One region of the Mesorhizobium sp. M0030 genome, then DNA from elsewhere that is predicted to be linked to it. Evidence: predicted binding sites of a transcription regulator. Region 1 holds the regulator's gene; each other region holds the start of a gene.

The links. The regulator PhoB, encoded in region 1, activates phosphate uptake and scavenging genes when phosphate is short. The targets are predictions, from matches to a motif close to TGTCATNNANCTGTCAT.
Region 2: a site for PhoB is predicted at 1,283-1,299, ahead of ppk2 (polyphosphate kinase 2). Genes of this name have one in related genera too.
Region 3: a site for PhoB is predicted at 3,072-3,088, ahead of NKJ80_RS06535 (RNA degradosome polyphosphate kinase). Genes of this name have one in related genera too.

The regions. Positions count from the first base shown of each region.
Region 1 is NZ_JAMYVE010000009.1:89,196-93,269, reverse strand. It holds gene NKJ80_RS18855 (ROK family protein) at 1-1,092, shown strand, start outside; gene phoB (phosphate regulon transcriptional regulator PhoB) at 1,123-1,812, opposite strand; gene phoU (phosphate signaling complex protein PhoU) at 1,829-2,533, opposite strand; gene pstB (phosphate ABC transporter ATP-binding protein PstB) at 2,575-3,399, opposite strand; gene pstA (phosphate ABC transporter permease PstA) at 3,417-4,074, opposite strand, start outside.
Region 2 is NZ_JAMYVE010000012.1:205,531-209,604, forward strand. It holds gene NKJ80_RS23410 (dihydrofolate reductase family protein) at 1-116, shown strand, start outside; gene ppk2 (polyphosphate kinase 2) at 302-1,222, opposite strand; gene NKJ80_RS23420 (aldo/keto reductase) at 1,466-2,509, shown strand; gene NKJ80_RS23425 (glycosyl transferase family 90) at 2,530-3,501, opposite strand; gene NKJ80_RS23430 (hypothetical protein) at 3,680-3,838, shown strand; gene NKJ80_RS23435 (DUF982 domain-containing protein) at 3,911-4,074, opposite strand, start outside.
Region 3 is NZ_JAMYVE010000002.1:517,807-521,880, forward strand. It holds gene NKJ80_RS06515 (amino acid ABC transporter ATP-binding protein) at 1-511, shown strand, start outside; gene NKJ80_RS06520 (TIGR02117 family protein) at 617-1,282, shown strand; gene NKJ80_RS06525 (FAD-dependent monooxygenase) at 1,506-2,744, opposite strand; gene NKJ80_RS06530 (zinc-finger domain-containing protein) at 2,764-3,009, opposite strand; gene NKJ80_RS06535 (RNA degradosome polyphosphate kinase) at 3,244-4,074, shown strand, end outside.

The DNA.
Region 1 (4,074 bases):
TCTGATCTAATTCAAGAAGGCATCCTGATTGAAGGCAAGCCTGGCGAGACCGGCTCGCTGAAACGCGGCCGGCCGCAGGTCGGCCTTGGCCTCAACCCGGAAGCGGCGGCGGTCATGACCGTGGTGCTGTCGCTGAACTTCCTCTCCGTCACCGTCATCGACTATGCCGGCCAGGTGGTCGCGGAAGAACAGCGCCGGCTCGACACGCTGACCATGCCGCGCGACGAGCTGATCGGCGAATGCGTAGCAATCGTCGGGCGGCGTCTCGCGGACCCGGACCTCGATGTCCAGAGCATCGCCCGCATTGCCATGGGCATCCAGGGCATCACCGATTCGCAGGCGCGGGCCATGCTGTGGTCGCCAATCACGCCACTGACCGACATTGCCTTCGCCGACATGTTGGAAGCGGAATTCGGCATTCCTGCCACCATGGAGAACGACTGCAATATGATGGCGGTGGCCCTGCAATGGCGCCAGCCCGAGCGCTACCGCGACAATTTCATCGCGATCCTCTTGTCGCACGGCATCGGCATGGGGCTGGTGCTGAAAGGCGAACTGTTCACCGGCACCCATTCCTCGGGCGGCGAGTTCGGCCACATGATCCACCGTCCGGGCGGCGCGCTCTGCCGCTGCGGGCGGCGCGGCTGCGTCGAGGCCTATGCCGGAAACTACGCCATCTGGCGCAGCGCCAAAATGATGAGCGAAGATGCCGAGCCGGTCGATATCGGCGACGCTGATATGCGCGCACTCGCCGCGCGCGCCCGCGAAACCGATGGCCCGGAGCGCGAAGCCTATCGCAAGGCCGGTGAGGCGCTCGGCTTCGGCCTCGGCAGCCTGTTTGCGCTGATCGACCCGGCGCCTGTCGCCATGGTTGGCGTCAGCGCCGCCGCCTTCGACCTGATCGAGCCGGCATTGCGCGAAGCGATCGCCCAGACCGCCGGCGGCCAGCACTCGAAATCGATCTCCTTCGACACCGAGCCCAACGAGCTGCCGCTGATCCGCGAAGGCTGTGCCATGCGCGCGCTCGGCTTCGTCGATCAGGAGATTTTCGCGCCGGGCATTCAGGCCAAATCCGGCAAGCATGTCGCCTGAATGGCCGGCAACGGCGCGACGCGCAGCATCCTAGTCTTCCCTGATCGCGTAGCCGGCGCCGCGAATGGTACGGATGACATCCGGCATGCGGCCGTTGTTGACCGCTTTGCGTAAGCGCCCGACATGGACGTCGACGGTTCGCTCGTCGATGTAGATCGTCTCGCCCCAGACATTGTCGAGCAGCTGGCTGCGCGAGAACACGCGGCCGGGATGGCGCATCATGAATTCGAGCAGCCGGAACTCGGTCGGTCCGAGCCTGATCTCGCTCTTCTTGCGGTAGACACGGTGCGACTCGCGGTCGAGCACGATGTCGCCGACCTTGAGCACGCTGGACAGCACTTCCGGCTTGGCCCGGCGCAGCAGCGCCTTCACGCGCGCCATGAACTCCGGCGTCGAGAATGGCTTGACCAGATAGTCGTCGGCACCGGTGGACAGGCCGCGCACGCGATCGCTTTCCTCACCGCGCGCGGTCAGCATGATGATCGGCAGCCGCTCGGTTTCGGGCCGCACTCTAAGCCGCCGGCAGAGCTCGATGCCGGAAACAGCGGGCACCATCCAGTCGAGCACCAGGAGATCGGGCACGTTTTCCTGCAGGCGGATCTCGGCCTCGTCGCCGCGTGTCACCACCTCGACCTGATAGCCTTCGGATTCGAGGTTGTAGCGGAGGAGCACGCCTAGTGGCTCCTCGTCCTCCACGACCATGATGCGTGGCGCGATCATAGGCAGTTCACCCTCATCAGGCCGGCGTGGCCATCGCCGTCTCGTCCTGCTTCGGACGATTGGCGGGCAATTGCTGGCCGGTCAGCACATAATACGCATTTTCGGCGATGTTGGTGACATGATCGCCGATGCGCTCAAGATTCTTGGCGCAGAACAAGAGATGCGTGCAGGCGGTGATGTTGCGAGGGTCTTCCATCATGTAGGTCAAGAGCTCACGAAACACGGACGTGTATTTGACGTCGATGCGCTCGTCGTCATTCCTGAGTTTTGCAAGCGCTGCCGCATCGGTGGCGGCATATTCCTCGACGACGCCTTGCACCTGGATCAGCACCAGTTGCGCCATGGCGTCGATGGAGTGCGAGAGGTCGCGCGGCGTGACGCTCAAGCCCACGGTGCCGACGCGTTTGGCGATGTTCTTGGCGAGGTCGCCGATGCGCTCGAGGTCGCCCGCCATGCGGATCGAGCCGACCACGGCGCGCAGATCGTTGGCCATCGGCTGGCGCTTGGCGATCAGCGTGATGGCGCGGTCGTCCAGTTCGCGCTGGCGCGCATCCATGATGGCGTCGTCGGAAACGACACGCTGTGCCAGCGCATTGTCCGAATTGAGCAGCGCCCTGGTCGAGCCGCTGACCATCGAGCCTGCCAGATCGCCCATGTCGCGGATCAGCTTGCTGATCTGCCCGAGCTCTTCATCGAAGGAGGCGACGGTATGTTCACCCATGATCTTGGTCCTCGTGCCTGAAAATTCACCCGCCGGACGGCTCAGCCGAAGCGGCCGGTAATGTAGTCCTGGGTGCGCTTGTCGTCGGGGTTGGTGAACATCTTGTCGGTGGCGCCCTCCTCGACGAGATAGCCGAGATGGAACATCGCCGTGCGCTGCGACACGCGCGCCGCCTGCTGCATCGAGTGGGTGACGATGACGATCGTGTAGTTCTGGCGCAGTTCGTCGATCAGCTCCTCGACACGGGCGGTGGCGATCGGATCGAGCGCCGAGCAGGGCTCGTCCATCAGGATCACCTCCGGCGACACGGCGATGGCGCGCGCGATGCACAGGCGCTGCTGCTGGCCGCCGGACAGGCCGGTGCCGGGCTCCTGCAGGCGGTCCTTGACCTCGTTCCAGATCGCCGCCTTCTTCAGGCTCTGCTCGACGATCTGGTCCATGTCGGACTTGCGCTTGGCCAGCCCATGGATGCGCGGGCCGTAGGCGACGTTCTCGTAGATCGACTTCGGGAACGGGTTGGGTTTCTGGAACACCATGCCGACGCGGGCGCGCAGTTCGACGACATCGATGTTCTTGTCGTAGATGTCGTCTTCATCGAGCGTGATCTTGCCGGTCACCCGCGCCAAATCGATGGTGTCGTTCATGCGGTTGAGGCAGCGCAGGAAGGTCGACTTGCCGCAGCCGGACGGGCCGATCAGCGCCGTCACCTGGTTCTGACGCACGTCGAGATTGACGTCGAACAACGCCTGCTTCTCGCCGTAGAAGACGCCGACCTTGTCGCCGCGCATCTTGATGACTTCGTTCGACTTGGCGTTCATTTTGTCGCCCACTGCATTCTCAAGGGACTGTTCGGTCATGATGTTCATACCAAATTGCCTTTTTTCTACCAGCGCCGCTCGAAGCGGCGCCGGAGCACGATCGCGGTGATGTTCATGGCCATGAGGAAGACGAGCAGGATGATGATGGCGCCGGACATGCGCTCGACAAAAGCGCGCTCAGCCTCGTTTGCCCACATATAGATCTGAACCGGCAGCGCGGTCGCCGGATCGAAAGGCGTCGTCGGATAATCGGCGACGAAAGCGACCATGCCGATCAAGAGCAGCGGTGCTGTCTCGCCGAGCGCACGCGCCAGGCCGATGATGGTGCCGGTAAGGATGCCTGGGGCGGCAAGCGGCAGGATGTGATGGAACACCATCTGCATCTTGGAGGCGCCGAGACCTAGGGCCGCCGAGCGGATCGACGGCGGCACCGCGGCGAGGGCGGCGCGCGTGGCGATGATTATGGTCGGCAATGTCATCAAGGTCAGCACCAGGCCGCCGACGAAGGAAGCCGAGCGCGGCATGCCGAGGAAGTTGATGAACACGGCAAGGCCAAGCAGACCGAAGACGATCGACGGCACCGCCGCGAGATTGTTGATGTTGACTTCGATCAGGTCCGTAAAGCGGTTCTTCTTGGCGAACTCCTCCAGATAGATGGAGGCGGCGACGCCGATCGGCAGCGCCAGCAACAGCACGATCACCATCATGTAGAACGAGCCGATG
Region 2 (4,074 bases), on a different contig from region 1:
TGCTCGGGAGGGGCGAGAGCCTGTTTGCCGGGCTGGATATGCTGAAGCTGGGTTACCAGTGCACCGAGCAGGTGGCGACAGCGCTCGCCACGCATGTGACGATCAAGCGGGTGTAGTGGCGAAGTGATAGGCGCAGGCTTCTTTCTCCCCGTTCTACGGGGAGAAATGCCCGGCAGGCAATGAGGGGCAGCGCTGCTTTGGAGGTTAGCAGCGTCCGACGGCTGTGAATTCGTCGCCGGAGCTGCCCCTCATCCGCCCTTCCGGCACCTTCTCCCCGTGAAACGGGGAGAAGGAAAAGTGCTCAATACTTCTCCGGCACGTAAAGCTCGCGCGGCAGGACCTGGCGCTCGTACTCCGGGTTGAACACCCGCTCGGGCAGCGTGATTTCTTCGTGCGGCACGTCCTCATAGGGCAGCTGTTTGAGGAGATGGTCGATGCAGTTCAGCCGCGCCCGCTTCTTGTCGTTGCCTTCGACGATGTACCACGGTGCCTCTGGGATGTTGGTGCGGGCAAACGTCTCTTCCTTGGCCTTGGTGTACTGCTCCCAGCGCACGCGCGACTGCAGGTCCATCGGCGACAGCTTCCACTGCTTCATCGGGTCGTGGATGCGCATCATGAAGCGCATCTGCTGTTCCTCGTCGGTGATCGAGAACCAGTATTTGACCAGCGTGACGCCGGAGCGGACCAGCATGCGCTCGAACTCCGGCACATCGCGGAAGAACTCTTCGACCTGATCGGGTTCGGCAAAGCCCATCACCCGCTCGACGCCGGAGCGGTTGTACCAGGAGCGGTCGAACAGCACGATCTCGCCGCCGGCCGGCAGATGCGGCACGTAGCGCTGGAAATACCACTGCGATTTTTCGCGCTCGGTCGGCGCCGGCAGCGCCACGACGCGGCAGATGCGCGGGTTGAGGCGCTGGGTGATGCGCTTGATGACGCCGCCCTTGCCGGCGGAATCGCGTCCTTCGAAAACCACCACCAGCTTCTTCTTGTGGTAGGCGACCCAGGACTGCAGCTTGATCAGTTCCGACTGCAAGCCGATCAGGTCGCGGAAATACTGCATGCGGTCGATCGACGGCGGATGCGCGTTCTTGTAGATCTTGGAGATCTCCAGCGACAGCGCCGGCTCCGACATTTCAAGCTCATAGTCCTCGTCGAGCATGTCGGCGAGTTCGGCTTCCAGCCAATCCCTGGCCGGAGAATTCTGCTTCAACTCGGTCATTTCGACTGCTCCGCTTGCCGGCTGACATGAAACCCTGAGCCGACTCGATATAGGCCGCCAATGACGGTTTTATTGCAAGCCGCCGGCCAGCCGGTGATCACTGCAAACCAGCGAGCATTGCCGATCCATTGCCCTGGGATGGCGACAAGCCGCTCAAATTGTCCTACAAATGGCGGACCCGTTCGGGCTTCCCCGCCCTTTCCTGCTAAAACCGCCTCCCCACCAAAACTACGAGGATCTGACATGGAATACCGCACGCTTGGCCGTTCCGGCTTGAAAGTTTCGGCGCTGACCTTGGGAACCATGACCTTCGGCGGCAGCGGGCCGTTCGCTGCCGTCGGCAATTCCGATCTCGCGGAGGCCTCGCGCATCATCGACACTTGCATCGATGCCGGCATCAATCTCATCGACACCGCCAATGTCTATTCGAACGGATTGTCGGAAGAGATCATCGGCGAGGCGCTCGGCGGCAAGCGCAAGAACGACGTGCTGATCGCCTCCAAGGCGCGCATGCGGATCGGCAAGGGCCCCAATGACGAAGGCCTGTCGCGCCATCATCTGATCCGCGAATGCGAGAAGAGCCTGAAGCGCCTCAGGACAGATGTCATCGACATCTATTTCCTGCACGAATGGGATGGCGCGACGCCGCTCGAGGAAACCATCGCCGCGCTCGACACGCTGGTTGCCCAGGGCAAGATCCGCAATGTCGGCTGCTCCAACTATTCCGGCTGGCAGGTCATGAAGGCGCTGGGCATCAGCGACAGCCAGCACCAGCCGCGCTTCGTCACCCAGCAGATCCACTACACGCTGGAAGCACGCGAGGCCGAGTATGAGCTCTTGCCGATCTCGGTCGACCAGGGCCTTGGCGTTTTGGTGTGGAGCCCGCTCGCCGGCGGCCTCCTGTCGGGAAAATACCGCCGCGACAGCCCGACGGCGCGCCAGATCGGCGGCTGGTCGGAACCGCCGATCCGCGACGAAGACCGGCTGTGGCGGATCGTCGATGTGCTGGTCGATATCGGTGCGGCACGCGGCGTTTCGGCGGCCCAGGTGGCGCTGACCTGGCTGCTCGGCCGGCCAGCCGTCAGTTCGCTGGTGATCGGCGCACGCAACGAGGCCCAGTTGAAAGACAATCTCGCCGCGGCAAGCCTGACGCTGTCCTTTGATGAACGCCAGCGTCTCGATGCCGTCAGCCGGCCGCCGGTGCTCTATCCCTACTGGCACCAGCAGTTTACGGCGAAGGACCGCTTCGGCCCGGCCGATCTGGTTATGGACCGCAGCGTCATCTGACTTAAGGGCGCCGGAAGCCGCTAGCCCGCGATAAACCGCCAGACCTGCGGATCGGGCTCGATCTGGCCGCTGAGCACGAAATATTTGTAGAGCACGAGCAGGCAGATCGCCTGCTCGGCCCGCTCGTCGGCGAATTTGCGGCAATAGGCGTTGGCCGCCGCAACGATGCGCTGGGCCTCGGCCGGATGCTGCTCGAGATGATGCACCCGCTCGGCCAGATCGCTGAAGTCGGGCGCCAGCGGCACATAATGGACATCGGGCTCGAGCTGCCCCTCGGCGAACCAGGTCTCGTAAGTCGGCGGCGGCATCAGGCAGAGCGAGTTCGAGCTCATGATCCATTTCAGATTGGTCGCGACATCATTGCCTTCGAGCGAGATAATGTAGCGGTAGCGGCGCTGCTGATCGATGCTGAGATAGGGCTTGCGGTATTCCGCCGGTGCTGTCGCCCTCGGCGTGCCGACATCGCAGAACGGCAGATTGCGGGCTGCATCCAGCAACAAGGTGCGGATCGGATTGTTGAGTTCGCCGCGCCAAACGACGAGCGGATGTTTGTCGGCGAAGGCGACATCGTCGGCCGGCATGTGGAAATGGCGGAACTTGTTCAACTTGAACAGGACGCCGTTGCTGTTGTCGCCGGCTATCGGCCGGTCCTTGACGATCGACGGCATCTTCGGCACTTCGATGACGTCGCCGAATTCCAGGTCGATGCGCAGATCTGGGTCGAAATAACGGGTGAACTCCTTCAGATCGTAATAGTACATGCTGCGGTCCGACGGCAGCCGGCTGACCGGCACGGCCTCGGGGCTGGAGCTAAAAGGCTCCCGCAGCGTGTTGTAGTAATTGAGCCGCTGGCGGACCGATGCGTCGGAAAGCCTGGCCTGATCGAGCAGCCGGCCGAGCCGGCGCCGGAAAAGAACCGGCGGCGCGATGTCGCGCATGGCGTTGCGCGCATAGTAGATCAGCTTCTGTGCGTTTCTTTGAAGCGTGGCCATCGGTCGTTTTGATTCGAAATCGGTCGGCGGCGGCTCCAGCAACTGTCCCGCAGCCTTTTCTAAACCATTGTGTTCGCCATCACGCAAGTCCAGAACCGCTGGCATCTGCCCTCGCGGCGCTGTTGTGTTTGCCGGCCAATGCTTCTAGGCAGGATCAGGCACAGCGAAAGGAAACGATATGGCTCGACCACCGAATTACGGTCAGGAACGCAAAGAGCGCGACCGGCAGAAGGCCGCCAAGAAGGCGGAGAAGCTCGCCGCCAAGGTCGCGGCCAAGGAGCGCGCCGAGCCTGAGAACGAGGCAAGTTCGAAAACCGACACCGAGACAGAAAAATAGGCAAGACAGGATCACCGGCCCGCGAAACGGGCCGGATCCTGGCAAAATGCCGGTCTGATCAGGCCGATGTGATCAGGCCGGGGCCTTGTCGCTGACGAAGACGTTGACCTCGCGCGCGGCGGCGATGAAGGCGCGTCTTGCAATCATCGCCGGCTTGTCGCCGGCCAGCGCGTCATGGCAGGCCTGCAGCGCTTCGCGGTGCTTGGGGCTGCGCTTGCCGGGCCAGCTGTTGAGCA
Region 3 (4,074 bases), on a different contig from region 1:
CGACGAGGTGCGCCGCGAGGTCGGCATGGTGTTCCAGCACTTCAACCTGTTCCCGCATCTGACCATCCTGGAGAACTGCACGCTGGCGCCGATCTGGGTGCGCAAGACGCCGAAGAAGCAGGCCGAGGAAATCGCCATGCACTTCCTCAAGCGCGTCAAGATCCCCGAACAGGCCAACAAATATCCGGGCCAGCTGTCGGGCGGCCAGCAGCAGCGCGTAGCGATCGCGCGTTCGCTGTGCATGAACCCGCGCATCATGCTGTTCGATGAGCCGACCTCGGCGCTCGATCCCGAAATGATCAAGGAAGTGCTGGAGACGATGGTGGGCCTGGCCGAGGAAGGCATGACCATGCTGTGCGTCACTCACGAAATGGGCTTTGCCCGCAAGGTCGCCAACCGGGTGATCTTCATGGATCAGGGCCAGATCGTCGAACAGAACACGCCGGCCGAGTTCTTCGACCATCCGCGCCACGAGCGCACGAAGCTGTTTCTGTCGCAGATCCTGCACTGAGCATTTTCATGCGAACCAAAAGAGCCCGGCCGTAATGCGGCCGGGCTCTTTTGCTATCTGGGGTCGGGGTTGATCTTCTCCATTGAAACACAAAGCCGCCGCCGCATGAGAAAAGCCCTGCGTTTCGTGGCCATGCTGATTATCGTGGTCGCGCTCGCTGCCACGCTCGGCACGCTGGTGCCGCGTCCGCTGTGGCCGGCGTCAGCGGCGGGTGAGGGCACGCGCCATATTCTGGTGCTGGAGAATCCGATCCACACCGACATCGCCATTCCCGTCGATGACGAGGTGCGCCGGCGCTTCCATTTCCTGGTCGCTGCCGGCATCCCTGTCGACGCCCCGGAAGTGCGCTACATCGTCTTTGGCTGGGGCGGCCGGGCCTTCTATCTGGAGACGCCGAGCTGGTCGCAGCTGAAGACAGTGCCCGTCCTCAAGGCGCTGACACTGGACGCCTCGGTCATGCATGTCGATATCGCCGGGGCCATCGCCGAGCCGCACCCTGCTGTCACCGGTTTCGACATCGATGAGGAACGTTTTGCAGCGCTGCTCGACTATATCGACGCGAGTTTCCAGCAAGGGCCGCATGGTCCGGTCGTCATCGAGAACGCCGCCTATTCCAGCTTCGACCGCTTCTTCGAGGCGAACGGCCATTTCAACGCGCTTGTCGGCTGCAACACCTGGACAGCCGCCGGCCTGCGCACCGCCGGCCTGCGCACCGGCTGGTGGAACCCGCTGCCGGCCTCGCTGGGCTTGTCGATGCGGTTTTATAACTAGCAGTCCTTCATCGCACCGCGACAGTGTTGGATCTTTTGAAGTCAGCGGGACAGCACCCCCCTCTGGCCTGCCGGCCATCGCCCCCGCAAGGGGGGAGATCAGCCGTTTTGCCCGCGGCGCTCCTGCTGCGACGCCGGCGATTTTGGCGAAGGCGACGGCGACATCCAATCTCCCCCCTTGCGGGGGAGATGTCCGGCAGGACAGAGGGCGGTGGGAAGGATCGCTAAGTCGACGATCTAGACTGCCGAGCGTCCGCTCGCCATCCATAGAGCCAGTCGAGGTCGGCGGCGAGCTTGTCGGGCGAGCGCATGGCCAGGAACAGATTGCGGGCGATCGCCACCGGGCCGGCAGCATGCCAGGCGAGGCGGTTTACGGCCCCACGACGCGCGGCCTTGGCGACACGCGGCCGCCGAAGATTTTCCCAGATTTGAAAACTTCTGGGCAGATCGCCAGGGAAATCGGCGATAGCGTCGGCAAGCGTGATGGCATCTTCGATCGCCATTGCCGCGCCCTGTGCGGCAAACGGCGTCATCGCATGCGCAGCGTCGCCGATCAGCGCGATGCCCTGCGGGCTCGTCCACCGCTGTTGTTCGACGGTGTGGATCGGAAAGGCCGTCCATGGGCCGGCCAGTGCCACAAGCTTCGTCAGGCCCGGCGCGGTGCCGCGCAGGGCAGCCGTGAGGATCGCGGGATCGGCATGGCCCGACCAACCTTCGGCCATGCGCTCGCCCTTGGTGAAGGCGGCGAGATTGAAGGCCCGGCCTTTGCTGACGGGATAGGCGACCATGTGGAAGCCTGGATGCAGGAACGTGGTGACGCAGTCGGCGGCGCCGATCGCGACAAAGGCTTCGCCGGAGGCGCTCTCGGCCGCGATCGTGACTCGCCAGGCGAGTTCGCCCGAAAAACGGCTTTTGACGAAGTCCTCGCCTGCGAGTTGCGCCCGGACCGCCGACCAGACGCCGTCGGCGCCGACCAGCAGTTTGCCGCGTGCCTCGATCTCGCGGCCGTCCACTTCGGCGGTCACGGCGACATATTGCGCGTCTTTGACGATGCCGGTCACGCGGGCGCCAGTGATGAACTCAATCTCCGGCCGTTCAGCCATTTGCGCCAACAGCGCTGCCTGCAGATCTGCGCGGTGAGCAACGAGATAAGGCGACTGCCAGCGCGCTTCGGCGGCGTGCCCGAGCGGTACCCGCGCCAGTTCGCGCAGCGTCCCGGCGTCCTTGAGCACGACCGCTTCCGGCCGCAACGCTGCGGGCAGCAGTCGGTCGAGCACGCCGAGTTTTCCAAGAATGCGTGTTGCGTTGGGCGAAAGCTGGATGCCGGCGCCGGCCGCTTCGAGGTGCTGTGCCTGTTCGATAAGCTTTACCGGATAACCCCGTCCGGCGAAGGCAAGGGCAGCGGTCAGCCCGGCGATGCCGGCCCCGGCGATTATGACCTGCCGGGACCTGATGTCTTCCATCGGGCTTGTCGCGGAAGGATCAGGCGGCCTGGTCGATATAAAGGCAACCAGCCGGCAGCGTTTCCGTCGCCCTCAGCTTGGCCGAATAGCGGTAGAGCGTCGAGCAGTAGGGACAGACCTTTTCATTGTCGTCGCCCATGTCGAGGAACACATGCGGGTGGTCGAAGGGCGGGTTGGCGCCGGTGCACATGAATTCCTTGACGCCGATGTCGATTGCCGGATGGCCCGCATCGTTCTGGAAATGGGGAATGGAACCGCCTGCCATCGTCGTCTCCTTGATCTCGTCGAAAAGCATCTGGAACATAACAGGCCTGTTTGCAAGATCGATGAAATGAAACTGTCGCAAAAGCCTGTCAGAGGATACGTTGAGCCGGTTAAGTGCATGTCCCTGAAATCGGAACGGTTTTCGCCGAAGGGTCATGCGCCACAAAAGCGTGTTAGAGGCATGGCACGTCCAGCGGCGCTCCAAGGGACGGTTGGCGGGGGAAGAGCAGGAACCATGAACGAACTGAAGCCGGTGCAGAGCGAATTCATCAATGTCGAGGTGGCGAGCCCCGAGGGCGGCAACCCCGATCGGTTCGTCAACCGTGAGTTCTCCTGGCTGCAGTTCAACCGGCGTGTGCTCGAGGAATCCCAGAACCAGCACCATCCGCTGCTCGAACGCGTCCGTTTCCTGTCAATTTCAGCCGCCAATCTCGACGAATTCTTCATGGTCCGCGTCGCCGGCCTTGCCGGCCAGGTGCGCGAAGGCATTGCGCTCAAGAGCCCCGACGGCCGCACGCCGGAGCAGCAGCTGGAACAATTGCTGCGCGAGGTCGAGCGGCTGCAGGAGGACCAGCAGAACAGCCTTTCGGCGCTGATGCTGCTGCTCAACAAGGAAGGCATTGAGAGCATCACCCGCGATGCACTGACCAAGGATGAGAAAGTCTGGCTGGAAGACCATTTCCAGGACCAGGTCTTCCCGGTCCTGACTCCACTGTCGATCGACCCGGCGCATCCGTTTCCGTTCATTCCCAATCTCGGCTTCTCGATGGCGCTGCAATTGCGCCACCGCAAGAATGGCGAGGAGATGAGCGCACTTCTGCGCCTGCCGGTGGCGCTGAAGCGCTTCATCCGCCTGCCCGACCGCAAGCAGCACGTTCGCTTCATTCCACTGGAGGAGGCTGTCGGCCTCTATATCGGGAAGCTGTTCCCCGGCTATGAGGTCAAGGGTTCCGGCACCTTCCGCATCATCCGGGACAGCGATATCGAGGTCGAGGAGGAGTCGGAAGATCTCGTGCGCCTGTTCGAGACGGCGCTGAAGCGGCGCCGCCGCGGTTCGGTCATCCGC